Regions from separate parts of the Longispora urticae genome, predicted to be linked through region 3. Evidence: riboswitches for the same ligand, from Rfam matches in the RefSeq annotation. Region 3 holds a riboswitch; each other region holds the start of a gene.
The links. A riboswitch is a leader RNA that binds a small molecule or an ion and turns the genes downstream of it on or off. The one in region 3 is predicted to bind cobalamin.

Region 1 (7,389 bases), on a different contig from region 3:
TGTTCGGGGCGCTCGGCGGGCGGCTGGAGACCCTGATGGCGGTGCTCGCGGGCATCGCGACCGGCGCGCTCGCCCGGTCGGTGCTCGACGGCCGGTTCTGGGCCGCGTACGGCCCCGACCAGCTCGTCGCGGGCACCGTCGCCGGGGTCGCGCTGTGCGTGCTGGCGGCCGGGGTCGGCGCGTTCGGCGTCAACATCCTCGAACTGCTCGTCCTGCCGCCGCTCGGCTATGTCGCCGCCCGGCTGCGGCACACCTGGCTGCTGGTCGCGATCGCCGCCCTCGGACCGCTGGCCTTCGTGGACCCCGAGGAGCTGAACTTCGTCCTCGGGTTCTCCGACGTGCTGTTCTACGGGATCGTGTCCGCGCTGTGTTCCCTGGCGCTGGCGGCGATGGCCGCGTTCGTGCTGCCCCGCACCCTGAAGCGGGGGCTCGCCGCCGCGCTGGTGATGACCGTGGTCGCCGGCTGCGCGTACACCCTGCTCGGCAACCCCGACTTCTACGGCAACCGGCTCTTCGTGATCATGAAGGCGCAGGCGGATCTCGGGGGCCTGTCCGGGCCGGCCGCCGTGCACCGCAAGCTCGTCGACACCGCCGAGGCCAGCCAGGCCGAACTGCGCGGGACCCTGCGCGACCGGCACATCCCCTTCACGCCGTACTACCTGGTCAACGCCATCGAACTCGACGGCGGCCCCGTCCTGCGGCTCCGGCTGGCCGCCCGCCCCGACGTCGCCCGGGTCCTGATCAGCCAGCGGCTCCGCCCGATCTGGCAGCGCGGCGCGCCGGCGGGCGGCACCCTCGGCCCGCCCGACGGCCCCACCTGGGACATCCGCGCCATCGGGGCGGACCGGGTCTGGCGCGACCTCGGGGTACGCGGCGCGGGCACCCTGGTCGGGCACGTCGACACCGGGGCCGACGCCACCCACCCGGCGCTCGCCGACGGCTACCGGGGCGGGCCCGACTCCTGGTACGACCCCTGGTACCACTCCGCGCGGCCCACCGATCTCGACGGCCACGGGACCGGCACCGCCAGCCTCGCGGTCGGCCGGGGCGGGGTCGGCGTGGCCCCCGACGCGCAGTGGATCGGCTGCTCGAACACGGCCCGCAACATGGCCAGCCCCGGGCTGCACCTCGACTGCCTCCAGTTCGTGTTCGCGCCGTTCCCGGCGGGCGGGGACCCGTTCCGGGGCGATCCGGCGCGCGGGGCCAGGATCCTCACCAACTCGTGGGACTGCACGGACGAGGAGGGCTGTGACCCGCAGTCGCTGTACCCGGCGGCCCGGGCCCTGGAGGCCGCCGGGGTGTTCGTGACCGCGGCGGCCGGCAACTCGGGGCCGTTCTGCCGGAGCATCACCGAACCACTGGCCACGTATCCGCAGGTCGTCACGGTGGGGGCCACGAACGAGCAGGACCAGGTCGCGCCGTACTCCAGCCAGGGACCGGTCGGGCCGCTGATCAAACCGGACATTCTCGCTCCGGGTACCGACGTGGTCCTCGCCCGGCCCGGCGGCGGCTACGGCACCGCGTTCGGCACCTCGATGTCGGCGCCGCTCGTGGCGGGGGTGGTGGCCCTGATGTGGTCGGCGAACCCGGCGCTGGTCGGGGACCTGGCCCGGACCCGGCAGATCCTCACCGCCACCGCGCGGCCCACGGAGCCGGCCCCGCCGTCGCATCTGCTCTTCCAGCGCCGTAAATGCGGCAAAGTAGGCAACCCTGGCATTGTGGACGCATATGCAGCGGTGTCGATGGCCAGGGCGGGGACGTGATCCACAACATGCCTGGTTGACACGGGTATGCCGGGCTCGGAACACTGACCCACAGCAGCACCACGTGACCGCGTGGGGAAAGTCCGGTGAAACTCCGGCGCTGACCCGCAACGGTAGAGCCCGAGCACCCGCCGGTCACGTCGCATCCCTCCCGTCGCGGTCTACGGGGTGGCGCCCGGGGCACCGGGATCCATCATGGACCCGGACAGAAAGGCCCCCTCGTGCGCAGAACCCTTCTGGTACCGGTCGCCGCCGTGGCCCTCAGCCTCGGCCTCGCTGCCCCCGCCCAGGCGGCACCCGTCACCAAGGACGCGAACCAGGCCGCGGCCGGGTGGCTCACCACGCAGCTCAAGGACGGCGAGCGCCTGCAGTCCTCCGGTTACGACGACGCCGGGCTGACCATCGACGCGGTCCTCGCCTTCGACGCCGTGGGCGTGGCCGGCGACGCCGCCGCGAAGGCCACCGCGTGGCTGGTCAAGCCGGACAGCGTCGCGAACTACATCGGCGACGGCGCCAAGGAGTCCTACGCGGGCGCGCACGCCAAGCTCGCGCTCCTCGCGCTCGCCCAGGGCAAGGACCCGGAGGCGGTCGGCGGCCGGAAGCTGCTCACCGAGCTGGCCGCGCTCCAGGAGGCTTCGGGCCGCTACTCCGACAGGTCCGAGTACGGCAACTACAGCAACACGTTCAGCCAGTCGCTGGCCGTGATCGCGCTGCAGCGTACCCCCGGGAAGGCCCCCGCCAAGGCCGTGGAGTTCCTGGTCGGCAGCCAGTGCCCCGACGGCGGCTTCCCGCAGGACTTCGCGCAGCCCACGTGCACCGGCAGCGTCGACGCGACCGGGCTGGTCGTGCAGGCCCTGTTCGCCGCCGGGAAGTCCACCGAGGCCGGCAAGGCCCTCGACTGGCTGACCGCCCGCCAGCAGGCCAACGGCGGGTTCACCTCCGGCGCGGCCGTGCCGGACAAGGACAACCCGGTCAACGCCAACAGCACCGGCAACGCCCTGGCCGCCCTGCGCACCGGGCAGCGCACCGCCGCCGCGACCAAGGCCACCACCTACCTGACCGGCCTCCAGATCGGGTGCGCCGGTCCGGCCGACCAGCGCGGCGCGATCACGTTCGACGGCACGTTCACCGCCGGCAAGGCCCCCCGGGCCACGGCCGGCGCGCTGTTCGGCCTCGCGAACGGCTCGCTGAACACGGTCAGCAACAAGGACATCGCGGCCGCCGCGCCGAGCCTGGACTGCACCGTGCCGGCCACCGCCACCCCGACCCCGACCGCCGGCCCGGTCCTGCCCGTCACCGGCTCGCCCGCGTCGCTGCTCGCCTGGGCCGGCGCGGCCATGCTGGCCCTCGGCGCGTGCACCGTGGCCCTGGCCCGGCGTCGGCGCTCGGCGTGACCCTCCGACGACTGCTCGCCGCCGCGGCCCTGGTCGCGGCGGCGGTCGTCGTCCCGGCGGCCCCGGCGCGGGCCGCCTGCTCCGGCGTCACCGTCGTCGTGGACTTCGGCTCCCTGGGCGGCGGCGTCCAGACCCGGTGCGCGGGCGGCGATCCGGGGACCGGCCTCCAGGCACTGGAGTCGGCCGGGTTCGGTTACAGCTTCGTGCCCCGGCAGGCCGGACTGATCTGCCAGCTCAACAGCCGGCCCGACCCGTGCAACGGCGCGCCCAAGGACGCCTACTGGGCCTACTACCACGCCCAGCCGGGCGGTTCGTGGACATACAGCGACGAGGGCGCCGGCAGCTACGACCCGCCGGCCGGCAGCGTCGAGGGCTGGGCGTTCGGCGCGGGCCGCCGCCCCGGCATCGCGCCCCCGGCCGCGCCCGCTCCCCCGCCGCCCCCGGTACCCGTGCCGCCCGCGCCGACCGCCGGCCCCGGGCACCCGCAGCCGGGTGGCACCACCGCACCGGGCCCGCAGTCAGCGGCACCCTCGGCGGGCCCCAGCGCCGCCGCTACCCCGGAGCCCTCGGGGGCGCCGGCCACCGTGCCCGGGTCGAATACCCCCACCCCCGCCGCGGCCACCCCGAAGTCGGAGAAATCCGCCGGGCTCCCCTGGCAGCTGGGCCTGCTCGCGGTCCTCGTCCTCGGCGGGCTCGCGTTCTGGCAGGTCAAGCGTCGCCGTGCCCAGTAGGTTGCACCCCGGCGCGTGGTGGTTGTGGGCGCTGGCGCTCGGTACGGCCGCGAGTCGGACCACCAACCCGTGGCTGCTGCTGCTCGCGCTGGCGGTCGCCGGCTACGTCGTCGCGGCCCGGCGCTCCGGGGAGCCGTGGGCCGACTCGTACAAGGTGTTCCTCCGGTTCGGGCTGGTCGCCATCGCGTTCCGGCTCGGGTTCCACGCCCTCCTCGGCGGGTACGGCGGCACGCACGTCGTGTTCACCCTGCCCCGGATCCCGCTGCCCGACTGGGCGCAGGGCATCCGGCTCGGCGGCCCGGTGACCGCCGAGGGCCTGGTCGCCTCGTTCTACGACGGGCTGCGGCTCGCCGTGCTGCTCGGCTGCATCGGGGCCGCCAACGCCCTGGCCAACCCGAAGCGGCTGCTCCGGATCCTGCCCGCCGCCCTGTACGAGGTCAGCGTCGCCGTGGTCGTCGGCCTCACGGTCGCCCCGCAGCTGGTGGCCAGCGTGAAGCAGATCCGCCGGGCCCGAGCGCTGCGCGGGGACACCAAGCGCCGGGCGCGCGCCATCCTGGTACCCGTCGTCACCGACGCCCTGGACCGGGCCCTCGCCCTGGCCGCCGCGATGGACTCCCGGGGCTACGGCCGGCGCGGACCGGCGCACCGGCTCACCGGGGCCCTCGTGCTGGTCGGCCTGCTCGGCGCGTGCCTCGGGCTGTACGCGCTCCTCGACGGCCGCAGTCCCGTGCTGGTCAGCGGCCCGATCCTGGTCCTCGGGCTGGGCCTCGCGGTCGGCGGCCTGGTACTCGGCGGGCGGCGGGTGACCCGGAGCCGGTACCGGCCGGACACCTGGGGCTGGCGCGAGTACGGCGTCGTCCTCAGTGGACTGCTAGCGATCGTCGGCGTGTACGCGTTCCCCACCGGTCTCACTCCCTCCGTGGTGCCGTTGGCCATGCCGGGACTGCCGGCCCTCCCCGCGTTGGGCGTGCTGTGCGCGTTGGCACCCGCGTGGCTGTCTCCCCGGAGTACCCGATGATCGATTTCGAGTCCGTGACCGTGACCTATCCGGACGCGCCGGGGCCGACCATCGCGGACGTGGACCTGCACGTGCCCGAGGGCGAATTGTGCCTGCTCGCGGGCCGGACCGGCTCGGGCAAGTCGACGCTGCTCAAGTGCGTCAACGGCCTGGTCCCGCACTTCACCGGCGGCGAACTGACCGGCAGGGTGACCGTGGCCGGCCGCGACACCCGGCTGTTCCCCCCGCGCGAACTCGCCGACCTCGTCGGTTACGTCGGGCAGGACCCGGTCAGCGGCTTCGTCACCGACCACGTCGAGGACGAGCTGGCGTACTCGATGGAGTCCCTCGGCCTGGCCAATCCCGTGATGCGCAAACGGGTCGAGGAGACCATCGACCTGCTCGGGCTCGCCGACCTGCGGCACCGGCCGCTCGCCCAACTCTCCGGCGGGCAGCAGCAACGGGTCGCGATCGGCGCGGCCCTCACCGCGCACCCCCGCGTCCTCGTCCTCGACGAGCCGACCTCGGCGCTGGATCCGGGGGCCGCCGAGGAGGTCCTCGCCGCGCTGCACCGCCTCGTGCACGACCTCGGGGTGACCGTGCTGCTCGCGGAGCACCGGCTGGAACGGGTCGTGCAGTACGCCGACCGGGTCGTCCTGCTGCCCTCGGGGCTGGCCGGGGCGCCCGGGGAGGTGCTGGCGGAGTCGGAGGTGGCGCCGCCGGTGGTGCGGCTGGGCGGGGTGCTCGGGTGGGCGACGCGGCCGGTGTCGATCCGGGACGCGCGCCGGCTGGCCCGCACGACCCCGGTACCCGCGCCGGGTGGGGCCGTCTCCCCCGGGTCCGCGCCGGCAGCGGGATCCCCTGGCCGCCCGGTCGGCCCCTGGGCCGGGTCCCCGTTGCTCACCGTCACCGGCGCCGCCCTCCGCTACCGCGACACCACCGCCCTGGCCGGCGTCGACCTCACCCTCGCCCGGGGCGAACGCCTCGCCATCATGGGCCGCAACGGCGCCGGCAAGTCCAGCCTGCTCTGGGGCATCCAGGGCACCGGCGACCTCGACGCGGGCACCGTCACCGTCGACGGCGAACACCCGCGCGCCCTGAAGGCCGCCCGCCGCCGCAAGCTCGCCGGCCTCGTCCCCCAGCAGCCCACCGACCTGCTCTACCTCGAAACCGTCGCCGAGGAGTGCGCGCAGGCCGACCTCGAATCCGGCGCGGCCCCGGGCACCTGCCGCACCCTGCTCGACCGGCTGGCCCCGGGCCTGCCCGACGCGCTGCACCCCCGCGACGCCTCGGAAGGACAACGCCTTTCCCTGGTACTGGCCATCGCGCTCACCGCCAGCCCCGCGCTGCTCCTGCTCGACGAGCCGACCCGGGGCCTGGACTACCCGGGCAAGACGGCGCTCGCGACCCTGCTCGCCGACCTGTCCGCCCAGGGCCACGGCATCATCGTGACGACCCACGACGTGGAGTTCGTCGCCGAGTACGCGACCCGGGTCGTCGTCCTCGCCGACGGGGAGATCGTGGCGGACGGGCCGACGGCCGAGGTGGTGACGGCCTCCCCGGTGTTCGCTCCCCAGGTCTCGAAGATCCTTCCCGGGTACCTGACGGTCGAGTCGGTCGCGACGGCCCTCGCCCAGGTGAACCCGTGACAACCGGTCCGGTGCGGCCCCGGGTGCTGGTCCGGTTGCGGGGCCGGTCCGTGCTGACCATCGTGCTCGCGAGCCTGTTCGGGCTCGGGGCCGTCGGCTGGCCGCTCGTCATCAGCCCGGAGTCCACCCTCGCGCACGGCGTCGACGCGCCCTGGGTGTTCGCGCTGCTGCTGCCCCTGATCCTCGCGGTGGTGCTCGCCGAGATCAGCGAGGGCGGGATGGACGCGAAGGCGGTGGCCCTGCTCGGGGTGCTGTCGGCGGCCGGCGCGGCCCTGCGCCCCTTCGGCGCCGGTACCGCCGGGATCGAGACCGTGTTCTTCCTGCTCGTCCTGGGCGGCCGGGTGTTCGGCCCCGGCTTCGGCTTCGTGCTCGGCAGCACCACGCTGTTCACGTCCGCGCTGCTCACGGCGGGGGTCGGCCCGTGGCTCCCGTACCAGATGCTGGGTGCGGCCTGGTTCGGTCTCGGCGCCGGACTCCTGCCCCGGCTGCGCGGCCGGCTCGAACCGCTCCTCCTCGCCGGGTACGCCGCCCTCGCCAGCCTCGGCTACGGCCTGATCATGAACCTGTCGTTCTGGCCGTTCGGCACGGGCGCCGGCCTGAGCAGCATCTCCTACGTGCCGGGCGCGCCGATCGGCGAGAACCTGGTGCGGCTGCTCGGCTACATGCTGGCGACGTCCCTGGGCTGGGACGTGGGCCGCGCGCTCACCACGGCCGTCCTGGTCCTGGTCACGGCCCCGGTCATGCTCCGCACCCTCCGCCGCGCCGCCCGCCGGGCCACCTTCCCGACCCGCTGACCCAGCCGCCCGGGAGCTCCTTCACGAAGCGGACTTCACCCATACCGCACTCCGGCCGACC
Region 2 (7,389 bases), on a different contig from region 3:
GGTCGAGGTGCCCGAGCCGGGCCCGGTCGAGCCACTCGGCGGCGACGGCGCGCAGCCCGGCGGGGTCCGTCCGGGGCCGGCCCGGGGCGGTCAGCGGTTCGGTGACGCTGCGCCAGATCGGCCAGCGCGGGTCGAGGCTCGCGTGCGGGTCCTGGAAGATCGGCATCACGTAGCCGGGGCGCGGGTAACTGGCGGCGCGGTCGCGGCGCCACGCGGGTTGGCCGGCGTAGTGGACGGTTCCGGTGTCCGGCCGTTCGATCCCGGCCAGGAGGCGGAGCAGCGTCGACTTGCCGGAGCCCGACGGTCCGCTGATCCCGAGGATCTCGCCGGGCGCGACGTCGACGCTGACCCGGTCGACGGCGGTGATCCGGCCGAGGCGGGTCCGGTAGCCCCGGGTGACGTCCACGGCGGACACGACGGCGGTCATGACTCCTCCCAGCAGGCGACCCCGCCGACGAGTACGGGTTCGCGGTCCCGGCACACGTCGGCGACCTGGGCGCACCGGTCCGCGAAGGTGCAGCCCGGGCCCGGCTCGCCCCGCAGCGCCGGGGGAGTGCCGGGCAACGCGGTCACCGGGGCGCCGCCGGGTCGCGGGGTGGCGGCGAGCAGCGCCCGGGTGTACGGGTGCCGCGGGTTGTCGAGCAGCTCCGCCGTGGGCCCGGTCTCGACGATCCGGCCGGCGTACATGATGACGATCCGGTCGGCGTGCCGGGCGACGAGGCGCAGGTCGTGGCTGATCAGCAGCAGTGACCGGCAGGAGCCGCGCAGGGTGCCGAGGATGTCGTCGGCGAGGTGCGCGTCGAGGGCGCTGGTCGGCTCGTCGGCGATGGTCAGTACCGGCTGGTGCGCGCCGGCCGCCGCGATCGTGGCCCGCTGCAACATGCCCCCCGACCAGCGGTACGGCCGTTCGGTGAGGCGCCGCGCGGCGTCGGCGATCCCGAGCGCGTCGACCCGGCGCACCACCTCGCCGCGCGGTGGCCGCCGGCCGTGGTGCCGCCACGCCCCGCCGACGTGGTGCCCGACGGAACGCAGCGGATCGCAGGCGGCGTACGGGTCCTGGGCCACGTAGCCGACCACCCGGCCCCGGAGCCGGCGCAGGCCCCGTCGGTCGAGGCCGGCCAGGTCGGTGCCGTCGACGGCCAGGGTGCCGCCGAGCGTGACCCCGGCGGGCAGCAGCCCGAGGACGCTCCGGGCCAGGGTGGTCTTCCCGCACCCGGACTCGCCCACGATGGCCACGCACTCACCGGCGGCGACCGTCAACGAGACGCCGCGCACGGCCCGGGTGCCGTCGGGGTAGGTGACGACGAGGTCCGTGGCGCTCAGTACCCCCGGAATGTCCTGTGTGGTCTTGACCTGTGGGGTTCGGCGCAGGCGGGTGGGGCGCGGGCGCGGGTCGACGGCGTCGCGGAGGGCGTCGCTGACCAGCATCGCGGACGCGACCATCGCGGCGATCAGCACCGTGGGGCCGATCAGCAGCCACGGGGAACTGACCAGGGAGCCCTGGCTGTCGGCGAGCAGCTGGCCGAGCTCGGCGGTCGGCGGTTGGGCGCCCAGGCCGAGGAACGACAGGCCCGCCAGGGTCAGGGTGGTCTCGCCGACCGTCGTCGTGGCCGCGACCAGCACCGTCGTCGTCGCCCCGGGCAGCACGTGGCCGAACAGGATCCGGATCCGGCCGATGCCGGCCAGCCGCGCGGCGGTCACGTCGAGCCGGCGGTCGCTGCCCAGCACGGCGCCGCGCGCGATCCGGGCCGGATACGCCCAACCGGACGCGACGATCGCCAGGATCAGATGCGTGGAACCGACGCCGAGCGCCCCCACGACCGCGAGCGCGATGATCTGCGACGGCAGCCCGAGCAGCGCGTCGATCACCCGGCCGACCACGGCGTCCACGACCCCGCCCAGGTAGCCGGCCAGGCCGCCGACGGTGATCCCGATAACCGTGGTGAGAGCGAACACGACGAGTACCGCCTGGAGGGACTTCCCCAGGCCGGCCAGCGTCCGGGCCAGCTGGTCACGGCCGGACTGGTCGGTGCCGAGCCAGTGCTCCGCGCCGGGCGGGGTGAGCTGGTGGGCGTAGTCGGGCAGGTCGGGGTCCACGCCGAGCAGGACGGGGCCCGCGACGGCGAGGGCGAGGACGGCCACCGCGATCCCGACGCCGGTCCACATGCCCAGGGTCATGGCCGGCCATCCGCCCCGGGGCGGCTGCACGGACGCCGGACTCACGACCGCCCACCCGCCCGGGCCAGCCGCGGATCCACGGCGACGGCGACCAGGTCCACCACCAGCGACACCGCGACATACACCGCGATCGCCAGCAGGGTGTACGCCTGCACCACCGGCAGGTCCCGCGCCGTGATGGCCTGCACCGCGTACCGGCCGACCCCCGGCCACGTGAACACCGTCTCCACGATCGGCGCCCCGCCGAGCAGCGCGGCCACCCCGGTCCCGACCACGGTCAGGAACGGCACCAGCGCCCCCGGCAGATCGTGCACCAGCAGCAGCCGCGACCTGCGCGCACCGCGCGCCGTGGCCACCTCGACGTGCGGCGCGCCCCCGGCCCGCAGCAGCTCGGCGCGCAGCAGCCGCGACCACGCGGCGGCCGTTCCCAACGACAGGGTCAGCGCCGGCAGCCCGACCGTCGCCCAGCTCCCGTCCGTGATGATCTGGAAGTGCCCCAGCCGCAGCACCACGACGTGCAGCAGCGCGAGCCCGACCACGAAACCGGGCAGCACCAGCACCGCCGAGGACAGCAGCCGGATCGCCGCGTCCGGCCACCGGCCCGCGGTGACGGCGGCGACCGTGCCGAGCAGCAGGGCCGCCGCCAGCGACAGTCCGACCGCGACGACGGTGAGCCGCACCGTGGCCGGCAGCCGCTGGCCCAGCTCGTCGGCCACCGGCCGGCTGGTGGCCCAGGACGTGCCGAAGTCGCCGCGCACCGCGCCGGCCAGCCAGCGGCCGTACCGGGTCACCGGATCGCCGGTCAGCCCGAGCTCGACCCGCTTGGCCCGCACCTGCTCCTCGGTCGGGTGCGCGACCCCGTTGGCCGTGAGGACCCGGTGCGCCGGATCGCCCGGCGCCAGGGCCAGCAGCGCCCAGACCAGGACGCTGCCGACCAGCAGGGTCAGCACGGCCTGGCCGATCCGGCGCAGGACCGTGTTGCGCATCAGTACGCGTCGACCCACAGCAGGCCCACGGGCGGTACCGCGTAGCCGCGCAACGTCGGCGAGGCCACCACGGGTACCCGCTTGAGCGACAGGTACAGGCTGTACACCTTCTCCTCGATCACGATCTGCTGCACCCGGGCCATCAGCTTGTCCCTGGCCGCCGGGTCGAACGTCTCCGCCAGCTGCCCCGCGAGCCGGGTCAGCTCCGGATCGTCGACCCCGCCGTAGTTGTTGTCGCCGCCCGGGGTGAAGTTCGCGATGATCGGGGTCACCGGGTCGGTCTGGGTCCAGTCGATCGCCCCGTTGCCCATCACCGCCGCGTCCCAGCCGGTGGGGGTCTTCACCGTGGCGGTCACGTCGTCGATCTGGCGGACCTCGACGGTGAACCCGACCGTCTTCAGCTGCGCCTGCACCGCGACCGCGACGGTCTTCGAGTCCGGCTGCTGCGGGTACGTGAGCAGCGTGAACGCCAACGGTGTGCCGCCCTTCGCCCGGGTACCGTCGGCGTCCTTCGCCCAGCCGGCCGCGTCGAGGAGCCGGTCCGCCTTCGCCGCGTCGAACGTCTGGTTGCGCGCCGCGTACGGCAGGAACGCCGGGTAGAAGCCGACCGACGTGTCGTACAGCCCGTTCATGACCTGGGTGGCGAGCTGGCCGTAGTCGATCGCGTGCGACAGCGCCCTGCGGACCTCCACGTCGGCCAGCGGGCCGGTGCGCGGGTTGAGCACCAGCTGGAAACCCTCTGCGGCGGTACCGGCCGCCTGGTTGAGGAACACCGCGTCCGCCCGGCCCCGCAGTTCCCGGGCGGCGGACGTCGGCGGGTACAGCGCCAGGTCGGCCTCCCCGTGCTGCACGGCCAGGATCCGGGCCTGCGCGTCGGGGATGAACCGGACGGTCAGCCTCTCCAACTTCGGCGCCGACACCGTGTACCCGGGGGTCGGCGTCATCGTCATCGCCTCCGAGGTCAGCCCGGTGACCGTGTACGGCCCCGACCAGATCCTCGCCGCGATCAGCTCGGCCGGCTTCCCCTTCACCGGCAGGTACCCGGCGTGGTCGAAGATCGGGAACATCGACTCGTGGGCGAGCAGGCTCGGCACGTACGACGTCGGCTTGACCGTGGTGAGCGTGACCGTCAACGGCCCGTCCGCCTTCACGGTCGCCCCCGGCAGCATCGGCTTCACCGAACTGTTGTCGGTCAGGCTGAACGTCATCGCGGCGGCGAGCGCGGCCCCGTCGAGCGGCTTGCCGTTCTGGAAGGTCAGGTTCGGCCGCAGCTTCAGGGTCCACGCCGTCGGACCCGCCTGGGCCGGCGCCGACTCCAGCAGCCACGGGACCAGTTTGCCCCCGGCGACCGGCTTCATCAGCAGCGCGCCGAACCCGAACTCCGGCGCCCAGAACCCGCTCTCCAGCGGATCGAGATCCTTGACCGCGAAACTCGTCGCGATCGTCAACGTCGTGACCTTGCCGTCCGCCGGCTTGTCGGTCGACGTACCCGTGCAGGCCGAGGCCCCCAGGGCCAGCCCGAGCACGGCGATCAGAAGCCTGCTTCCACTGCCTGTCCGCATTGCCGCTCTCCCTCGCGAGATCCGACGCAAGCCGGGTCGGCGGGAGACCACGCGTGAACCGGCCCAGGGCGCGGCACGGCGTCGGCGAGGCCCCTCCCACGAGACCCGGAACCGGCACGCGCGTTGGGCGCGTGCACCGACGGCAGATATTCGGACTCGTGGGCGGTGCGCCGACAGACGCTGCCTAGTGGCCGTCGCTTCCCAGGACGTGGCGTCCCAGTGCTGTTGACGGCGGTCGTTCCCACATACCGCTGCGGGGCAGTCCCGGATTCACACCGGGTTCCCTGTTGCCACGCCACCGCCGTGCGGGAGGGGGCGTACCGTTGGCGAGCAGGAGCATACACACCCCGCCCCGACCGGGATAGCGAGTGACTCACACCCGTCACCTCTTGCGGAGTGTCCGTCACTGTCCGCAATGCTCTGCACGGCCCGGGGCGCCTTCCGCGCGGCGCCGTGCCATCAGTGTCCTGGGGCGACCACGCGCGTCGCGGCCTCGTAACCGGCCAGGGGCAGGACCACCTGGGCGTGGCAGCCCCGCGCGCCGCACTCGCACGCGAAGGGATAGCCGGTCGGCGCCACGGGCGGGACGTGCGCCGTACCCAGCCAGGTCCGGATGTTGTCGGCCACCACACCGTTCTCCCAGCGCCGCGCCGCCCGGACGTCGGCCGGGTCGACCTCGGGCCCGACGACAGCGGGCAGCGCGTCCTCGACGGCGACCAGGACCGCCTCGACCGGCAGGGTGCCGTCGACCGGAACGACCGGGAAGCCGCGCGCGGCGGCCAGCTCGACCACCCGTTGCCCGTGGAGCCGGTCCTTCTCGATCCGGTTCTCCAGCGCCTGCCGGGCGTCGGCGGTCGGCGGCAGCGGCCGGCGTTCCAGCACCGAGCGTTGGAACGGGGCCGTGGAGACGAGGAACACGGCCGCGTCGCCGTCCGGCACCAGGTCCGGCAGCACCTGCGGCCCCTCGACGACCACGGGCGGCGACGGTGGCAGGGCGGCCAGGTCGGCGAGAACCAGCGGCCAGCGCTTGCGGGCCAGCGCCTCGAACTCGGCCGCCTGCTCGACCGGGGTCAGCCCGAGCCACTGGTCGTCGGGGCTGCGCTCCGGCTCCGGCAACCGGGCCTCGTGGCTGTGCCAGAACGCGTCCACGGGGAACACCCGCAGGCCGTGTCGGCCGGCGAGGATCCGGGTCAGTGTCGTCTTCCCCGAGCCGGTGCCGCCGCCGATCCAGACCGTGACCATGTCCGCCACAGTACCGACACTCCCCGGTCCGGGCGCACCCCCAGGAAGCGAGGATGTCCCAGTGAGGCCGGAGGGCGTACACCCTCCGGCCCGGCGTCCGTCAGCGCGGCTTGAGCGCCCGCAGCACCTCCGGCACCTCCCCGGGACACAGCACCCCGAGCCGCCGCGTCGACCGCGTCAACGCCACATACAGATCGTTGTGCCCGCGCGGCGACTCGTCCAGGATCGCCTGCGGATCCACGATCAGCACGGAGTCGAACTCCAAACCCTTCGCGTCGCGCACGGTCAGCACCTGGTCCCGGCCGCCGACGGCCCGCAGCTCGGCCCGGCTCTCGGGCACGATCACCCCGACCCGGCCGTGCGCACCCTCCTCGGCGACCAGCGCCGCGACCCGGCCCGCCAGGTCGCCGGTCTGCTCCACCCACGGCTCGACCCCGACCGACCGGACCGGACGCGGCGCTGTCAACGCGGGATCCAGTTCGGCGAGGACGTCGGCGGCCACGGCCATGATCTCCGCCGGGGTGCGGTAGCTGACGGTCAGTTCGGCGAGCCGCCAGCGCTCGGCCACGTACCTGCCGAGGGCGTCCTGCCAGGAGGCCGTGCCGGCCAGGTCGCCGGTCTGGGCCACGTCCCCGACCAGCGTCATCGACCGGTTGGGGCTGCGGCGCATCAGGAGCCGCCACGTCATCGGGGACAGCTCCTGCGCCTCGTCGACGATGATGTGCCCGAACGCCCAGGTCCGGTCCGCCGCCGCGCGCTGGGCCGCGGTGAGCCGTTCGGCGTCCTCCTGGCGTTCGGCGAGCTGGCCCGCGTTGACGACGTCGGCGGCGAGGAGGAGTTCCGGGTCGATTTCGTCCTCGAGGTCGATGGACCGGGAGCCGAGCGCGATGTCGAGCACGCCCTCCGCGTAGTCGGCGTCGACCGCCGGGCCGGCGACCTCGACGACCTCCTCCTCGCCGAGCAGCTCGGCGGCCTCGTCCAGCAGGGGCACGTCGGCGGGGGTCCAGCCGCCGCCGGGCCGGTACAGCGACAGACGTTCCGCGGGGGTGAGCAGGTCACCGGCGGCGATGTCGATCCGGTCGCGGTCGGCGTAGAACTCGGCGAGCAGGCGTTCGGGGGTCAGGTCCGGCCACAGTTCCTCCAGGGTCGCGGCCACCTCCGGGTCGGCGGCCAGCTCCTCGCGGATCTCGACCAGGTCGGCCGGGCCGAGCAGGTTGTCGCCGCCCAGCGGGTCCGCGCCGATCCGGTCGGCGGCCTGGCGGACCAGGGCGTCGAGGACGTCGTCGGCGAACACCGCGCGGGCCAGGTTGTGCGGGCGGCCGGTGCCCAGGGCGCGGGTCCGGGCCCGGTCGCAGGTGACCGGGTCCAGCCAGAGCGGTTCGCGGTCGTAGGTCAGTTCGATCGGCTCGTCGGGGACGCGC
Region 3 (7,389 bases):
TGGCCAACGACCTGCGGTCCGTCGAGCGGCACCGGCGGGAGGGCACGCTGAACGCGCTGCTGCTGGCGGACCCCGGCGGCGCGCCGGTCACGCGCGAGGCGGTCGACGCGCGGGTGGACGAGCAGGTCCGGGTCCACGACGGGCTGGTGGGGGAGCTGGCCGACACCGGGGCGGGCGCGGCCCTGGTGAACAGTCTGCGGGTCTCCGTCGGGATGTACCGCCTGGGCCAGCTGCGCTAGGCGCCCCGCCCGGAGCTGGCCCCGTCCCGGAGTTGGGCGCCCGACCTGGAGCCGGGCGTCTCCGCGCGGAGGCCGACGCCCCCGCGCGGAGATCGGTGCCCCTCACCGGCGTGAGAGGCGCCGGCGGCTCAGAAGTCCTCGTCCAGGCTGACCGTGCCGCCGACCGCCGTCTGGTACGCGGTCACCCGGCGCTCGAAGAAGTTCGCCAGTTCCTGCACGTCCTGCAACGCCATGAACGGGAACGGGTTCGCCGACCCGTAGCGCGCCGGCAGCCCCAGCCTGGCGAGCCGCTGGTCGGCCACGTACTCCAGATAGGACCGCATGTCGGTGGCCGTCATTCCGGCCAGCCCGTCCCCGCACAGGTCCTCGGCGAACGCCAGCTCGGCCTCCACCGCCTCCTCCAGCATGAGGACGACCTGCTTGCCGAGGTCGTCGTCGAACAGGTCGGGCTCCTCGGCGCGGACCACGTCCACGACGGAGAACGCGAAGTCCATGTGCATGGACTCGTCCCGGAACACCCAGTTCGTGCCGGTGGCCAGGCCGTCGAGGAGGCCGCGGGAGCGCAGCCAGTAGACGTAGGCGAAGGCGCCGTAGAAGAACAGGCCCTCGATGCAGGCGGCGAAGCAGATCAGGTTGAGGAGGAACTTGCGCCGGTCGTCCTTCGTCCGCAGCTCCTGGAGATCGTGCAGGGAGTCGATCCACCGGAAGCAGAACTGCGCCTTCTCCCGGATCGAGGGGATGTGCTCGACGGCCGAGAACGCCTCCTCCCGGTCCTTGTCGTCGGGCAGGTACGTGTCCAGCAGCGTCAGGTAGAACTGGACGTGCACGGCCTCCTCGAACAGCTGCCGGGACAGGTACAGCCGGGCCTCGGGGGCGTTGATGTGCCTGTACAGGTTGAGGACCAGGTTGTTCGACACGATCGTGTCCCCGGTGGCGAAGAACGCGACGAGCCGGTTGACGAGGTGCCGCTCCCCGGCGGACAGCGAGGCGAGGTCGGGCAGGTCGCCGGTGAGGTCGACCTCCTCGACGGTCCAGGTGTTGCGGATGCCGCCCCGGTAGCGCTCGTAGAAGTCGGGGTAGCGCATCGGGCGCAGGGTCAGGTCCAGACCCGGGTTGAGCAGCATGCGGTGGTCCTTGTCCGAGGTGGGAGCGGCCGGCTGGCCGGAGGTGGCGGTGGCGGTCACTGGCACGCCTCGCAGATCTCGGGGTTCTCCAGGGAGCAGGCCACGGCGTCCGCGTCGGGCCCGATGGTCGGCACGCTGCTCACCGTCGTCTGCGCGATCCGGGTGGCCGGCCGCGACCGCAGGTAGTAGGTGGTCTTCAGCCCGGCGCGCCACGCGTAGGCGTACATCGAGGAGAGTTTTCCGATGGTCGGGGTGGCCATGAACAGGTTCAGCGACTGGGACTGGTCGATGAAGGGGGTGCGCGCGGCGGCCAGGTCGATCAGGGCCTTCTGCGGCACCTCCCACGCCGTGCGGTACAGCTCCTTGACGTCGACCGGCAGGTCCAGGTCCTGCACGGAGCCCTCGGCCCGCAGGATCGCCTCGCGCAGGGCGGGGGTCCACAGCCCACGGCCCATCAGATCCCTGATCAGGTACTTGTTGACCTGGAGGAACTCCCCGGACAACGTCTCGCGCTTGTACACGTTGGACACCGGCGGCTCGATGCACTCGGCGCAGCCGGCGATCGACGCGATGGTGGCGGTGGGCGCGATGGCGACCATCAGCGAGTTGCGCAGCCCGCTGCGGGCGACCCGGGTCCGGACGGCGTCCCAGTCGGCGGACGTGGCCGCGTTCCAGTGGTCGGGGTGCAGCACCCCGGCGGCGGCCCGGGTGTCGGCGTAGGTCGGGTGCGCGCCGTGCTTCTCGGCGAGCGCGGCGGACGTGTCGTAGGCGGCGAGGGCGATCCGCTCGGCGATCCGGGTGGACAGCGCGAGTGCCTCCGCCGAGTCGAACGGCAGCTTGAGCTGGAAGAACACGTCGGCCAGGCCCATGACGCCCAGGCCGATCGGCCGCCATTTCCGGTTGGTCTCGGCGGCCTCGGGGGTGGGGTAGTACGTGAGGTCGATGGTGCGGTCGAGGAACGTCACGGCGGTGCGGGCCGTGCGGTCCAGGGCGGCCCAGTCCATGCCGTCCGGGCCGCAGTGCGCGGCCAGGTTGATCGAGCCGAGGTTGCACACGGCCGTCTCGCCGTCGCTGGTGACCTCGAGGATCTCGGTGCACAGGTTGGACAGGTGCACCACGTTCTCGGGCTTCGCGGTCTGGTTGCAGGTCCGGTTGGCCTGGTCCTTGAACGTCATCCAGCCGTTGCCGGTCTGGGCGAGGGTGCGCATCATCCGGCCGTAGAGGTCGCGGGCGCTGATCTGCCGGACGGCCAGCCCGGCCTCCTCGGCGGCCCGGTAGGCGGTGTCGAAGGCGTCGCCCCACAGGTCGGTCAGCGTCGGCACCTCCTTCGGGTCGAACAGCGACCACGGGGCGTCGGCCTCGACCCGGCGCATGAACTCGTCCGGCACCCAGTTGGCGAGATGCAGGTTGTGGGTACGCCGGGCCTCGTCGCCGGTCGAGTCGCGCAGCTCCAGGAACTCCTCGACGTCGGCGTGCCAGGTCTCCAGGTACACGCAGGCGGCACCCTTGCGCCGGCCGCCCTGGTTGACGGCCGCCACGGACGAGTCGAAGGTGCGCAGCCAGGGCACGATGCCGTTGGAGTGCCCGTTGGTGCCCCGGATCAGGGAGCCGCGCGAGCGGACCCGCGACCAGGAGATGCCGATCCCGCCCGCGTACTTCGACAGGCGCGCGACCTGCGCGTACCGGTCGTAGATGGATTCGAGCTCGTCGCGGGGCGAGTCGAGCAGGAAGCAGCTGGACAGCTGGGGGCGGCGCGAGCCGGAGTTGAACAGGGTGGGGGAGCTGGGCAGGTAGGACAGGGTGCTCATCAGCGCGTAGAGCTCCCGGGCCTCGGCCACGGACTCGGCCAGCCCGCACGCGACCCGGAGGAAGAAGTGCTGCGGGGTCTCCAGGACCCGGCGGGTCTCGGGGTGCCGGAGCAGGTACCGGTCGTAGACGGTCCGCAGGCCGAAGTACTCGAACCGGTCGTCGGCCGCCGGGTCGATCACGGCGTCGAGCTCGTCGGCGTGCCGCTCGACGAACCCGGCGATCGTGTTGGCGAGCAGGCCGGCGGCGTGGCTGGCGGCCACCGACCCGGAGAAGGAGGTCACGCCCTCGGTGGCGGCCTCGGCGGCGATGTGCGTGGCGAGCAGCCGGGCGGCGAGCCGCGAGTACGCCGGCTCCTCGGCGACCAGGGCGGCGGCCATCTCGATGGCCCGGATCCGCAGCTCTGCCTCCGTCGCGCCCGGCCACGGGTTGGGTACCACCCGGCCGGGGTCGACCCCTGCGAGGCCCTCGGCGGCCCTGGAAACTGCCTCGGCCGGCGTGTTCAGCACTGCGGTCATCGCTCTCCCACCCGAAAAGACGAGGACTCCGGGGCAGGCGGCGACGGCGGCACGCACGGGGCCGCTGTCCGCCGGGGCCCGCCCACGAGGCCCGGGACATGCGCGCACGGCTCCCGTGCGCGCGTCATTGGCAGGTCTTCGGACTCGTGGGCATGGTCCTCGCGCCTACTGGCCGTCGCTTCCCGGATCGCTCCAGTGCTCGATGACGGCGGTCGTTCCCACTTACCGCTGCGGGGCAGTCCCGGAGTCGCACCGGGTTCCCTCTTGCCGCACGTCCCCTGGCGGGGTTGTGCACCAACAACGGCATGACACTACATCTAGTGGAACGCGCCATGCAAAGACACAGAGTGTTGGGGTGTCGTGTCGCATGGTGCCAGGGCGAGGTCGGACGGCGTGTCGACACGCGCAGGCCGGGCGCGTCCCGCCGGGCGGTCGCGCGCGGCGCCGGGTGACGGCGCGGGCCGGGCCGCGGGACTCCTCCGGTCGGGGCTGAGGCCCGAGCCGGCCGGCGCCCGCGGACCTCCTCCGGGCGTGCCGGGCCGCCAGAGCGCCGTCCTGCGATGGGCACCCTTGACATCGGATCTCTTCGACCCGGCATTGTCCACTGAGGCCGAAATCTCCCGGTAACCTCCCGTTGACATCGACGGTTATCATCGCCACTATAGCGTGGTCATCGGATCTCTCCCCGGAGGCCGTCATGCGGTTCAGATCGGTCCTGGCGCTCCTGAGCGCCCTCTCCCTCACCCTCGTCCTGCTCGCCGCCGCCCCCGCGCACGCCGCGCCCGGCGACAACCACGCCCCCGACGACCCGTTCAGCTCCGCCCGCACCCAGTGGTGGCGGACGGACCACTTCGGGATGTTCATCCACTTCGGCCTGTACAGCGCGTACCGGGGCGAGTACACCCGGTCGAATGGCACGGTGTGTCGCGACGCCGAGTGGATCAGGCGCACCTGCGCGATCCCGTGGAACGAGTACGAGGCGAAGGCCGCCACGTTCAACCCGACCGGGTTCGACGCGAACGCGGTGGTCGGCGCGGCGAAGAACGGCGGGCAGAAGTACATCGTGATCACGGCCAAGCACCACGACGGCTTCGCGATGTGGCCCACCGCCGTCAACACCTGGAACATCCACGACCGCAGCCCGTTCCAGCGCGACATCCTGGCCGAGCTGGCCACGGCCGCCCGCGCCCAGGGCGTCAAGCTCGGGTTCTACTACTCGATCTGGGACTGGCACGACCCCGACGCCCAGCCGGGCAGCGCCAACTACCAGGCCTACCTGACCCGGATGAAGGCCCAGCTGCGGGAACTCCTCACCAACTACGGCGACATTGCGGAGCTGTGGTTCGACGGCGAGTGGGAGGCCCCGTGGACCGCCGCGGAGGGCACGAAGCTGGAGGAGTACGTCCGGGGGCTGTCGCCGAACACGATCGTCAACAACCGGGTCGGTACCCGCCGGGTCAACGACGGCGACTTCGGCACCCCCGAGCAGGAGATCCCGGCGACCCCGACCGACGCCCAGCTCTGGGAGTCGTGCATGACGATCAACGGCACCTGGGGGTTCGCTGCCTGGGACACGAACTTCAAGTCCACCACCCAGCTGACCCGCAACCTGGTCGGCATCGCGGCGAGCAGCGGGAACTACCTGCTCAACGTCGGCCCGGACGAGCGGGGCGTCATCCCGCAGACCTCGGTCGACCGGCTCAGGGGCATGGGCGACTGGCTCGCCGCCAACGGCCCGGCCGTGTACGGCGCGAGCTACACCGGCCTGGTCTCCAAGCCCTCCTGGGGCGTCGTCAGCCGCAACGGCGACAAGCTCTACGCCTCGGTGTACACCTGGCCGACCGGCGGCGCGGCGCTGCACCTGAGCGCCCTGGCCCCGTTCGGGGTGACCGGCGCGAAGATCCGCAGAACCGGGGCGGCCGTGCCGGTGACCGCCGCCGGGGACGGCTTCGACCTGCGGCCCACCGGGGCGGCCCCGGACCCGATCGCCACGGTGATCGAGCTGGACATCACCCCGCAGGCCGCCGCGCCGGTCGGCACGGGCACCGGGCTCACCGCGCAGTTCTGGGCGAACAGCACCTTCAGCGGTACGCCGGCCGTGACCCGGGTCGACAGGGGCGTCAACTACAACTGGCGCGAGGACGGCTCCCCGGCGCCCGGCATCCCCACGGACACCTTCTCCGGCCGGTGGACCGGGTTCGTCGAGCCCCGGTTCAGCGAGAAGTACACCTTCGCCACGTTGTCCGACGACACGGTGAAGCTGTGGGTCGACGGGCAGCTGCTCGTGAACAACACCACCCCGCACGGGGCGACCGTGGACAAGGGGAGTATCACGCTCACGGCCGGGCAGCGGTACGCGATCACGATGGAGCACACGGAGAACGGCGGCGAGGCGACCGCGAAACTGCTGTGGTCCAGCCCGAACACGCCGCAGCAGATCGTGCCGGCGAGCCAGCTCCATCCGACGGGTACGGGGCCGACGGTGCTCAACGACAACGCGCCCGGCGTGGCGTACACCGGCGGGTGGAGTGTCAGCTCGGGGCGCACGTACGCCGCCGACTACCAGGCCGACGTGCACTACACGACCACCAACGGCGACGCGGTGTCGTACACGTTCACGGGGACCGGGGTGGACTTCCGCACCGAGAAGTACGGCGACCAGGGGCTGGTCGACTTCTACCTCGACGGGGTGCTCGCGGCCACCGTGGACACCACGAACCCGACCCGGCTGTCCCAACAGGTCGTGTACTCCCGGCGGAACCTGGCCCCGGGCGCCCATACGCTCCGGGCGGTGAAACGCTCGGGCACGTACATGCTGGTTGACCGGATCGACGTCTTCGGCTGACCCGGCGCGGGAGGGGCGGGCCTCGGACCTGCCCCTCCTGGTGCCGACCCCCAAAAGCCAGTAACGCAGCGTAAAAAATGATGCACTTGGTGTTCATGTATTTGTTCTCGCGATGGACGGTGGCACCTACCTAGCGTGATGCACGCCACCCCCATGCTCGCCCATACCGGGAGGTCCATCGTGGAACGTCGCACTCTCCTCCGCACCGCCGTCGTCGGCGGCGGCGCTGTCGCCTTCTCCGGAGCCCTGTGGAGCTCCGCCGCGCACGCCGCGCCCGCGCAGAACGCCCCCGGCCCCTACGGCGCGCTCGGGGCCGCCGACGCCAACGGCATCCAGCTGCCCGCCGGCTTCACCAGCCGGGTCGTGGCCCGCTCGGGCCAGACGGTGTCCGGCACGTCCTACACCTGGCACAACGCCCCCGACGGCGGCGCGGTCTTCGCCGACGGCACGGGGTGGATCTACGTGTCCAACTCGGAGATCAACCCGGGCGGCGGCGCGTCGGCCCTCAGGTTCAACTCCAGCGCGACGATCACCGGCGCCTACTCGGTGCTGTCCGGCACCCGGCAGAACTGTGCCGGCGGCAAGATGCCGTGGAACAAGTGGCTGTCGTGTGAGGAGGTCAGCCTCGGCTTCGTGTACGAGACCGACCCGTGGGGCGGCGCGGCGGTGCAGCGGCCGGCGCTCGGCAGGTTCAAGCACGAGGCCGCGGCGGCCGACCCGGTCCGGCAGGCCATCTACCTGACCGAGGACGAGACCAACGGCTGCCTGTACCGGTTCCTGCCGAACAGCTGGGGCAACCTGGCCTCGGGCACGCTCCAGGTCCTGGTCGCCGGCACCGCGACGTCCGGCACCTTCAC
Region 4 (7,389 bases), on a different contig from region 3:
GCGCCGGACTCCGCCAGCTCGTACGACCTGTCGACGATGCCGTATTCGCCGAGATTGCCGTAGTTCGCCCCGAAGGTATTTGTCTCGACGCAGTCGGCGCCGGCCGCGAAGTACGCGTCGTGGATCTCGCGGACCACCTCGGGCCGGGTGACGTTCAGGATCTCGTTACAGCCCTCGTGGCCCTGGAAATCCTCCAACGGGAGGTCGTATTCCTGCAGCATGGTGCCCATGGCGCCGTCGCAGACCAGGACCCGGGAACCCAGTGCCGAGAGAAGAGAATCAGTCACCCGTCCAGGTTAGTGGAGCGGAATAGTTCGGCGCCTCACGGACCTGCGTGACTTCCAGCCCACCCGGGCGACGTAGTCTGACCAGGTGACCGAATTCGACGGCCTGCCGGTGCTCCGCTCGCCCATCGCCATCGCCGCCTTCGAGGGGTGGAACGACGCGGCGGATTCCGCGACCGCGGCCATCGAACACCTCGACGCCGTGTGGGACGCGCGACCCATCGCGGCCGTGGACCCCGACGACTACTACGACTTCCAGGTCACCCGCCCCGTCATCTCCCTCGTCGAGGGCGAGGCCCGGCGGATCGACTGGCCGACCACCCAGTTCCTGGTGGCCACGCCGCCGGAGCTGGAGCGCGACATCGTGCTGATCCGGGGCATCGAGCCGAACATGCGCTGGAAGGCCTTCTCCGAGGACGTCCTGGAGATGTGCCACAGCCTCGGCGTCGAGCGGATCGTGCTGCTCGGGGCCCTGCTCGCCGACGTGCCGTACACCCGGCCGCTCCCCGTGTCGGGCACCTCCACCAACCCGGCCGAGACCGAGCGCCTGGGCCTGGTCGGCGCCCGCTACGAGGGCCCCACCGGCATCGTCGGCGTCCTGCACGAGGCCGCCACCCGCGCCGAGCTCAACGTCGTGTCCTTCTGGGCGCACGTCCCGCACTACGCCTCCAACCCGCCGTGCCCCAAGGCCACCCTGGCCCTGCTGCACCACATCGAGGAGCTCCTCGACCTGCCCGTGCCCCTGGCCGGGTTGTCGGAGGAGGCCACCGAGTGGGAGCGGCGGATCACGGCCCTGGCCGAGGAGGACAGCGAGCTGGGCGACTACGTCCGGCAGCTGGAGCAGCGCGAGGGTGACGCGGGGCTGCGGCCGTTGTCCGGGGACGAGATCGCCAAGGAGTTCGAGAAGTACCTGCGCCGTCGCGGCGGCCCGACCCAGGCCTGAAAACCTTCGACGGGTACCGGCGCGCCCACCGCCGGCCCCGCGGTCAGAACACCGACCACCCGGTCAGCGTCGTGAACGCGTCGAGCGCCGCCAACCCCGCCACCGAGTTCCCGCTCGCGTCGAGTCCCGGCCCCCACACGGCCAGCGCGCACCGGTTCGGCACCACGGCCAGGACCGCCCCGCCGACGCCGCTCTTCGCGGGCAGCCCGACCCGGTAGGCGACCTCCCCCGCCGAGTCGTACGTCCCGCAGGTCAGCATCGTCGCGTTCAGCCGTTTGGCGTCGCTGCGGGACAGCAGGCGCGTCCCGTCGGCGGCCGTACCGTGCCGGGCCAGGAACCGCCCCGCCAGCGCCAGCTCCTCGCACGTCATGACCAGGGAACACTGCCAGGTGTAGTGCTCCAGGACGTCCGCGACCGGGTTCTCCAGGTTGCCGTAGCTGGCGAGCAGGTGCGCGAGGGCGGCGTTGCGGTGCCCGTGCTCGGCCTCCGAGGCGGCCACCTTCAGGTCGAAGTCGATGCTCGGCCCGACCCCGGCCAGCCCCGAACCGGCCCAGCTCCGGGCGCCGGCGCCCGGGTCCCCGGCTCCGGCGGACCCCGCTGGTGACGCCGGGCCGCCGGACCCACCTCCGGTGCCGCCCTCGGCCCGCAGGAAGTCCCGCACCGCCCCCCGCGCGTCCCCCGTCAACGTCAGCAACCGGTCGGTCACGACCAGCGCCCCGGCGTTGATGAACGGGTTCCGCGGGATCCCCCGGTCCTGCTCCAGCTGCAAGAGCGAGTTGAACGGGTTCCCGGACGGCTCCCGGCTCACCCGCCGCCAGATCCTCTCCCCGTCCTCCCGGAGCACGAGGGCCAGGCTGAACACCTTGGTCACGCTCTGCACGGACAGGGGGACCTGCCAGTCCCCGGTCCCGTACACCGCGCCGTCGACGGTGGCCACCGCCATCCCGAACCGGCCGGGGTCGACGGCGGCGAGCGCCGGGATGTAGTCGGCGACCCGGCCACCGCCGATCTCGCCGGCGATCTGCGCGCGGACCTGTTCCAGGATCTGCGGGTACTCCATGTCGGTCATTGTGTCCCCACCGTGGGTGGCGAGGGGACGGGTCGGGACCCGTCCCCTCCTCCCACCCCCCTCAGAGTGGTATCGCGCGCCACCCACCCGTGGCGTACGCCGACCACGGTGTCCCGGTCGGACAGCACGTTGCGGAACGTCACCTGACCGACCCCTGACAGCCGAGTGAACGTCCAGCCCACGGGCCGGGACCCGCACCGCCCGCGAGGCCCGGCCCGGCCCGCCGGGGACCTGACGCCCCGGCGCGGTGGAGGTCACGCCGAGGGTCGGCGGTACGGCCACGCTATGGCCGGTTGTCCACCCACCGATAGGGAGAAATCCCTTGCGTCGTGGCATCGGTCACACATCTGTGGCATCCTAGGAACCTGCGAGGGAGGCGCCCGTGTCCGTCAACCCCGGGGCCGCCGAGTGGCCCCACCGCCAGATCGCCGACCAGATCCGTGCCAAGATCCAGCACGGTGACTGGGGTCCCGGCGAGAAGTTGCCGTCCATCCCCGACATCGGCCAGATCTACGGCGTGGCGAAACAGACCGCCCAGCGCGCGATCGACCAGCTGCGGATCGAGGGGCTGCTGATCACCCGGCCCGGCTCCGGCACCTATGTCCGGGGCGTGCGCCGCAAGCTGGCCCGCCTGGCCCGGGGCCGCTACGGCACCACCCGCGGCTACCACTCCGACCCCAACGGGCACTACCGCCAGCAGGTCACCCTGGTCGGCCGCTCCCCCGCCCCGCACGAGGTGGCCAGCGCGTTCGGGCTGCCCGACGGCGCGGAGCTGCTGGTCCGGCGGTCCCTGGTCACGAGCCAGGACCAGGTCGTGGAGGTCAGCGCGAGCTGGCTGCGGCCGACCGAGGTCCAGGGCAGTCCGCTGGACGGGCTGACCCCGCTGACCCGGCCGCTCTACCAGGAGGTGGAGGAGGCCAGCGGCCGGCGCTACGTCTACGCGACCGACCAGCTCAGCGCCCGGCTGCCCACCCGGGAGGAGGCCGAGACGCTCCAGATCCGCGCCGACACCCCGGTGCTGACCCTGCTGCACACCGCGTTCGACGGGGACCGGCGCACCATCGAGGTCACCCAGTCGACCTGGCCGGGCCCGACGACGCTGCTCACCGACGACTACAAGGTGCCGGGCCCGCGCGCCCAACTCCCGGACGGCCCCGACGTCTTCCTGGCCTGACCCCCAGGTCAACCCCTCCAAACCCTTATATGGCTACGAGTGGGGCGGCGACCACCGCGCATCGGCACCTCTCCCACATCTCCGTCCCCGGTCCCCGACCGGGCCGGCCCCCGGCGCCCGCGCGCGGACCGGCACAGGTCAGCACCCGCCGGGCGCGGTGCCGGCGTCGCGGAAGGCCCCGGGGATCCGTACCCAGATGAGGGGGTTGATCTGGGGTTAAACCGGTGGCCCGGTGGGGGTGGGCCGGCGAGAATCCCGCCATGAGGATTCCGTGGCCCGCCGTCCTGCGTGAGGAGAGGCAGTTCGCGCTGCTGTTCGCGGGGCAGGCCTGGTCCAGCCTGGGTGACCGGGTGACGTTCGTGGCGTTGCCGTTCGCGGTGCTGTCCATCGGCGGGAGCGCGGCCGACGTGGGCTGGGTGATCGCGGCGGCCACGGTGCCGTTCCTGCTGTTCACGCTGGTCGGTGGGGTGTGGGCGGACCGGCTGCCCCGGCACCGGGTGATGCTGGTGTCCGACATCGTGCGGTGCGGCACGCAGGTGGTGGCCGCGGTGCTGCTGTTCACCGGGGACGCGCGGGTGTGGCACCTGGTGGTGCTGATGGGCATCTTCGGTACCGCCGACGCCTTCTTCAGTCCCGCGATGTCCGGGCTCGTGCCGCTGACCGTGTCGCCGGAGCGGTTGCAGGAGGCCAACGCGCTGCGCGGGTTCGTGATGTCGGCCGGGCTGGTGGCGGGGCCGGCGGTCGCGGGCGGGCTGGTGGTGGCGTTCGGGCCGGGCGGGGCGCTCGCGGTCGACGCGCTGACGTTCGCGATCAGCGCGGTGTACCTGGCCCGGTTGCGGCCCCGGGCGGGGACGGTGGAGGAGGCCGGCAACTTCCTGGCGGAGCTGCGCGACGGGTTCCGCGCGGTGCGGACCCGGTCCTGGGTGTGGTCGACCCTGACCGCCGCCGCCGTGTACCACCTGGTCGTCCTGCCCTCGGTCTTCGTCCTGGGTCCGGTGCTCGCCGAGCGGGAACTGGGCGGGGCGAAGGGCTGGGCGGTGGTGGTGGCCGCGTTCGGGGTCGGGTCGATCGTGGGCGACGTGATCGCGCTGCGCTGGCGGCCGGCCCGTCCGCTGCTGGTGGCGGCCGCCGCGCTGACCGTCGCGTCGTGTCAGGCGCTGATCATCGGCGGGGGCGGGTCGCTGGTGGTGATCGCGGTGCTGGAGGGCGTGACCGGGGTGGCGGTGTCGTTGTTCTTCACGTTGTGGGAGACGGCGTTGCAGACCCACATTCCGGAGGGGTCGCTGTCGCGGGTGACGTCGTTCGATCTCCTCGTCACCGTGGGATCGATGCCCGTCGGTATGGCGCTGGCCGGGCCCGCGGCCGACGCGTTCGGGCTGCATCCGACGCTGATGGTGATGACGCTGGTCGGGGTGCCGTCGGCGCTGGCGCTGTTCGCCGTGCGCGGCGTGCGGAGGCTCGGCCGGGAACGGGAATCCGCGCACGTTCGGATGTGATGAACAGCACTACGTTCGGGTTGACTGTGGAGCACTCTGCGTCGATGCTGGGTGCGCACAAATTAACAATGAGACGACGGTGCGCAGGAACTCCGGTGTGAATCCGGGACGGTCCCGCCACTGTGACCGGGGAGTTCTCCCTCGTACGCGGCCACTGCCCCACGGGCGGGAAGGCCGAGGGGTGACGACGATCCGGGAGTCAGGACACTGACCCGTCGTTCTCCCGATACCGGGGCGGGGACACCCCGGGGAGGAGTACCAGATGGCTTCCTTGACCACTCCCGGTGCCGTCGCCGACACCGGAGCCGCCCTGCGCCCGGTCCGCGACGGGATCATCGTCACCATGGCGGTCGTGTTCGCGCTGCTCACGCTGTACGCGGTGTTCATCGACCAGGGCGCGCTGCTCGCCCCGCTGCTCGGCAAGTTGTCCTTCGACAGCAACTTCGTGCACGAGTTCGCCCACGACGCCCGGCACGTCGCCGGCGCCCCCTGCCACTGATGGCCTCCGTACTGTCGCTGCTCGGCCGGGGACTCCTGGCCGGCGGCGCCGCCGGTGTGCTCGCGGGCGGGTTCGCCCGGCTGGTCGCCGAGCCGGTCATGGACCGGGCGGTCGACATCGAGTCCGCCCGCTCGGCGGCGGCCGGCGAGGTCGGCGAGGAGGTGTTCACCCGGGGTGAGCAGCACTTCGGCCTCATGGTGGCGCTGCTCGCCGTCGGCCTGGCCCTCGGCGCCCTGTTCGGCCTCGTGTACTTCCTGGTGCACCGCTCCGACCTCGACACCGACGTGTGGGGCCGTTCGCTGCGGCTCGCCACGGCCGGCCTGGTAGGCGTCTGGCTGCTGCCGTTCCTGCGCTACCCGGCGAACCCGCCCGGGGTCGGCAACGGCGACACGGTGGACGGTCGGACCGACGCCTGGCTCGCCGCCACGGTGATGGGGCTCGTCGCCGTCGCCGGGGCGCTGTTGCTGCACTCCTGGCTGGTCAGCCGGGGCGCGGCCACCCCGGTCCGGCACCTGGTCGTCGCGGCGGTACCCGTGCTGGCGCTGGTGCTGATGTTCGTGATCCTGCCGAACAACCCGGACGCGATCGAGGTGTCGCCGAAGCTGCTGTGGGACTTCCGGGTCCTGGCGGCGGGCACGATGGTGATCCTGTGGATCGGGATGGGCGCGGTGCTCGGCCTGACCGGGCTGCGCGTTCCGGCCCGGGCCAAGGCTCCCGAGGCCGTCGCGGCCTCCTAGTACGAGCAGTGCCCGCGGGCGCGGTTCCCTGACGGGGGCCGCGCCCGTTTCAGCGGGAGTGTTCCAGCACCCGGGGCTGCGGGACGGTCCCGGCCGAGGGTGTCCCGGGGCGGAGCAGGGCGTGCACGGTGCGGGTCGCGACCGTGGCCCAGGCCGCCACCAGCAGCACGAACAACGCCACGGCCAGCACGGCGAACGCGTGGGAGCCGGTCCGGTGCGCCAGCCCCGTCGCGGCCGTCACGCAGGTCCCCACCGGGAACGTGAAGCTCCACCACGTCATCGTGAACGGCAGTCCCGCCCGGGCCGCGCGCGCCGTGAGCAGGCCGGAGAGCACGATCCAGAGCAGGGCGAAGCCGAAGACGGGTACGCCGTAGAGCAGGCCGGAGAGCTCCAGTGCGTGCGCCGTCGGGCCGGCCACGGCGGTGTGCGCGGCGTCGCCCAGCAGGTTCGCGGCGGTCACGGACTGGCCGAGCGGGCCGAGCACGATCCACAGGGTCGGGACGGCCGCGGCGGCCAGCGGTTCCCGGACCAGCCGGGCCCAGATCTGCGGCAGGATCGCGAGCGTGGCGACGAGGCTGACCCCGAACAGGGCGTAGCAGGCGAGCAGCAGGTCGAGGCGGGGTTGGCCGGCGGGCAGGTGCGGTACGAGGAGCGCGCCGGTCGACGCGGAGACCATCGGGGCGACGACGGGCAGCAGCCAGGTCGGGGAGGCCGGGGCCGGCCCGGGGCGGCTCATCATCCGGTACGGGACGGCCACGGCGCTGGCCAGGCCCAACAGGGTGCCGACGGTCCACAGTACGGCGTCGACGGCGACGGCCAGTTCGGTGCCGAGCACGTCGCGGCCGAGGAGGAGCGCGCCGGCGCCAACGGTCAGCAGGGCCATGGGGGGCGCGCCGTAGAACTGGGCGGCGGCGTGGTCGACCGGTCCGCCGACATCGGATCCGGGCCGGCCCCCGTCGGCGGTGGGGTCCGGGGAGGCCACGGCGCGGGAGTGGCCCGCGATGTTCGCCTTCGTCGTGCGGTCGCCCCGGGTGCCGGTGGCCCGGCGGCGGGATCTGAGGTGGGCGGTGGTGACGGCGGTGAGGGTGAGGGCCGCGAGGAACCAGACGGCGACGGCGGCGGGGCGCAGGGCCGGGGCCGCGTACGGCAGGGTGGCCGCCGAGGTGGCGACGATGCCGGTGCCCATC

Region 1: linked by a shared signal. The riboswitch ahead of PT931_RS13940 (LPXTG cell wall anchor domain-containing protein) and the one ahead of PT931_RS14735 (ribonucleoside-diphosphate reductase subunit alpha) in region 3 are both predicted to bind cobalamin.
Region 2: linked by a shared signal. The riboswitch ahead of PT931_RS25525 (ABC transporter substrate-binding protein) and the one ahead of PT931_RS14735 (ribonucleoside-diphosphate reductase subunit alpha) in region 3 are both predicted to bind cobalamin.
Region 4: linked by a shared signal. The riboswitch ahead of PT931_RS21235 (CbtB domain-containing protein) and the one ahead of PT931_RS14735 (ribonucleoside-diphosphate reductase subunit alpha) in region 3 are both predicted to bind cobalamin.

The regions. Positions count from the first base shown of each region.
Region 1 is NZ_JAQZSH010000022.1:266,077-273,465, reverse strand. Features, by position in the region: gene PT931_RS13945 (S8 family serine peptidase) at 1-1,763, shown strand, start outside; adenosylcobalamin-variant (AdoCbl-variant) riboswitch at 1,829-1,901, shown strand; gene PT931_RS13940 (LPXTG cell wall anchor domain-containing protein) at 1,985-3,157, shown strand; gene PT931_RS13935 (hypothetical protein) at 3,154-3,888, shown strand; gene PT931_RS13930 (CbiQ family ECF transporter T component) at 3,878-4,906, shown strand; gene PT931_RS13925 (ABC transporter ATP-binding protein) at 4,903-6,534, shown strand; gene PT931_RS13920 (ECF transporter S component) at 6,531-7,328, shown strand; gene PT931_RS13915 (Fic family protein) at 7,350-7,389, opposite strand, start outside.
Region 2 is NZ_JAQZSH010000036.1:14,851-22,239, forward strand. Features, by position in the region: gene PT931_RS25510 (ABC transporter ATP-binding protein) at 1-427, opposite strand, end outside; gene PT931_RS25515 (dipeptide/oligopeptide/nickel ABC transporter permease/ATP-binding protein) at 424-2,178, opposite strand; gene PT931_RS25520 (ABC transporter permease) at 2,220-3,164, opposite strand; gene PT931_RS25525 (ABC transporter substrate-binding protein) at 3,164-4,726, opposite strand; cobalamin riboswitch at 4,851-5,066, opposite strand; gene PT931_RS25530 (hypothetical protein) at 5,186-5,968, opposite strand; gene PT931_RS25535 (HelD family protein) at 6,069-7,389, opposite strand, start outside.
Region 3 is NZ_JAQZSH010000023.1:161,862-169,250, reverse strand. Features, by position in the region: gene PT931_RS14745 (terpene synthase family protein) at 1-239, shown strand, start outside; gene PT931_RS14740 (ribonucleotide-diphosphate reductase subunit beta) at 368-1,363, opposite strand; gene PT931_RS14735 (ribonucleoside-diphosphate reductase subunit alpha) at 1,420-3,687, opposite strand; cobalamin riboswitch at 3,800-4,001, opposite strand; gene PT931_RS14730 (alpha-L-fucosidase) at 4,385-6,532, shown strand; gene PT931_RS14725 (alkaline phosphatase PhoX) at 6,713-7,389, shown strand, end outside.
Region 4 is NZ_JAQZSH010000031.1:6,856-14,244, reverse strand. Features, by position in the region: gene metH (methionine synthase) at 1-287, opposite strand, end outside; gene PT931_RS21255 (PAC2 family protein) at 373-1,227, shown strand; gene PT931_RS21250 (glutaminase) at 1,271-2,296, opposite strand; gene PT931_RS21245 (GntR family transcriptional regulator) at 2,679-3,470, shown strand; gene PT931_RS21240 (MFS transporter) at 3,731-4,966, shown strand; cobalamin riboswitch at 4,999-5,196, shown strand; gene PT931_RS21235 (CbtB domain-containing protein) at 5,229-5,465, shown strand; gene PT931_RS21230 (CbtA family protein) at 5,465-6,202, shown strand; gene PT931_RS21225 (TDT family transporter) at 6,252-7,389, opposite strand, start outside.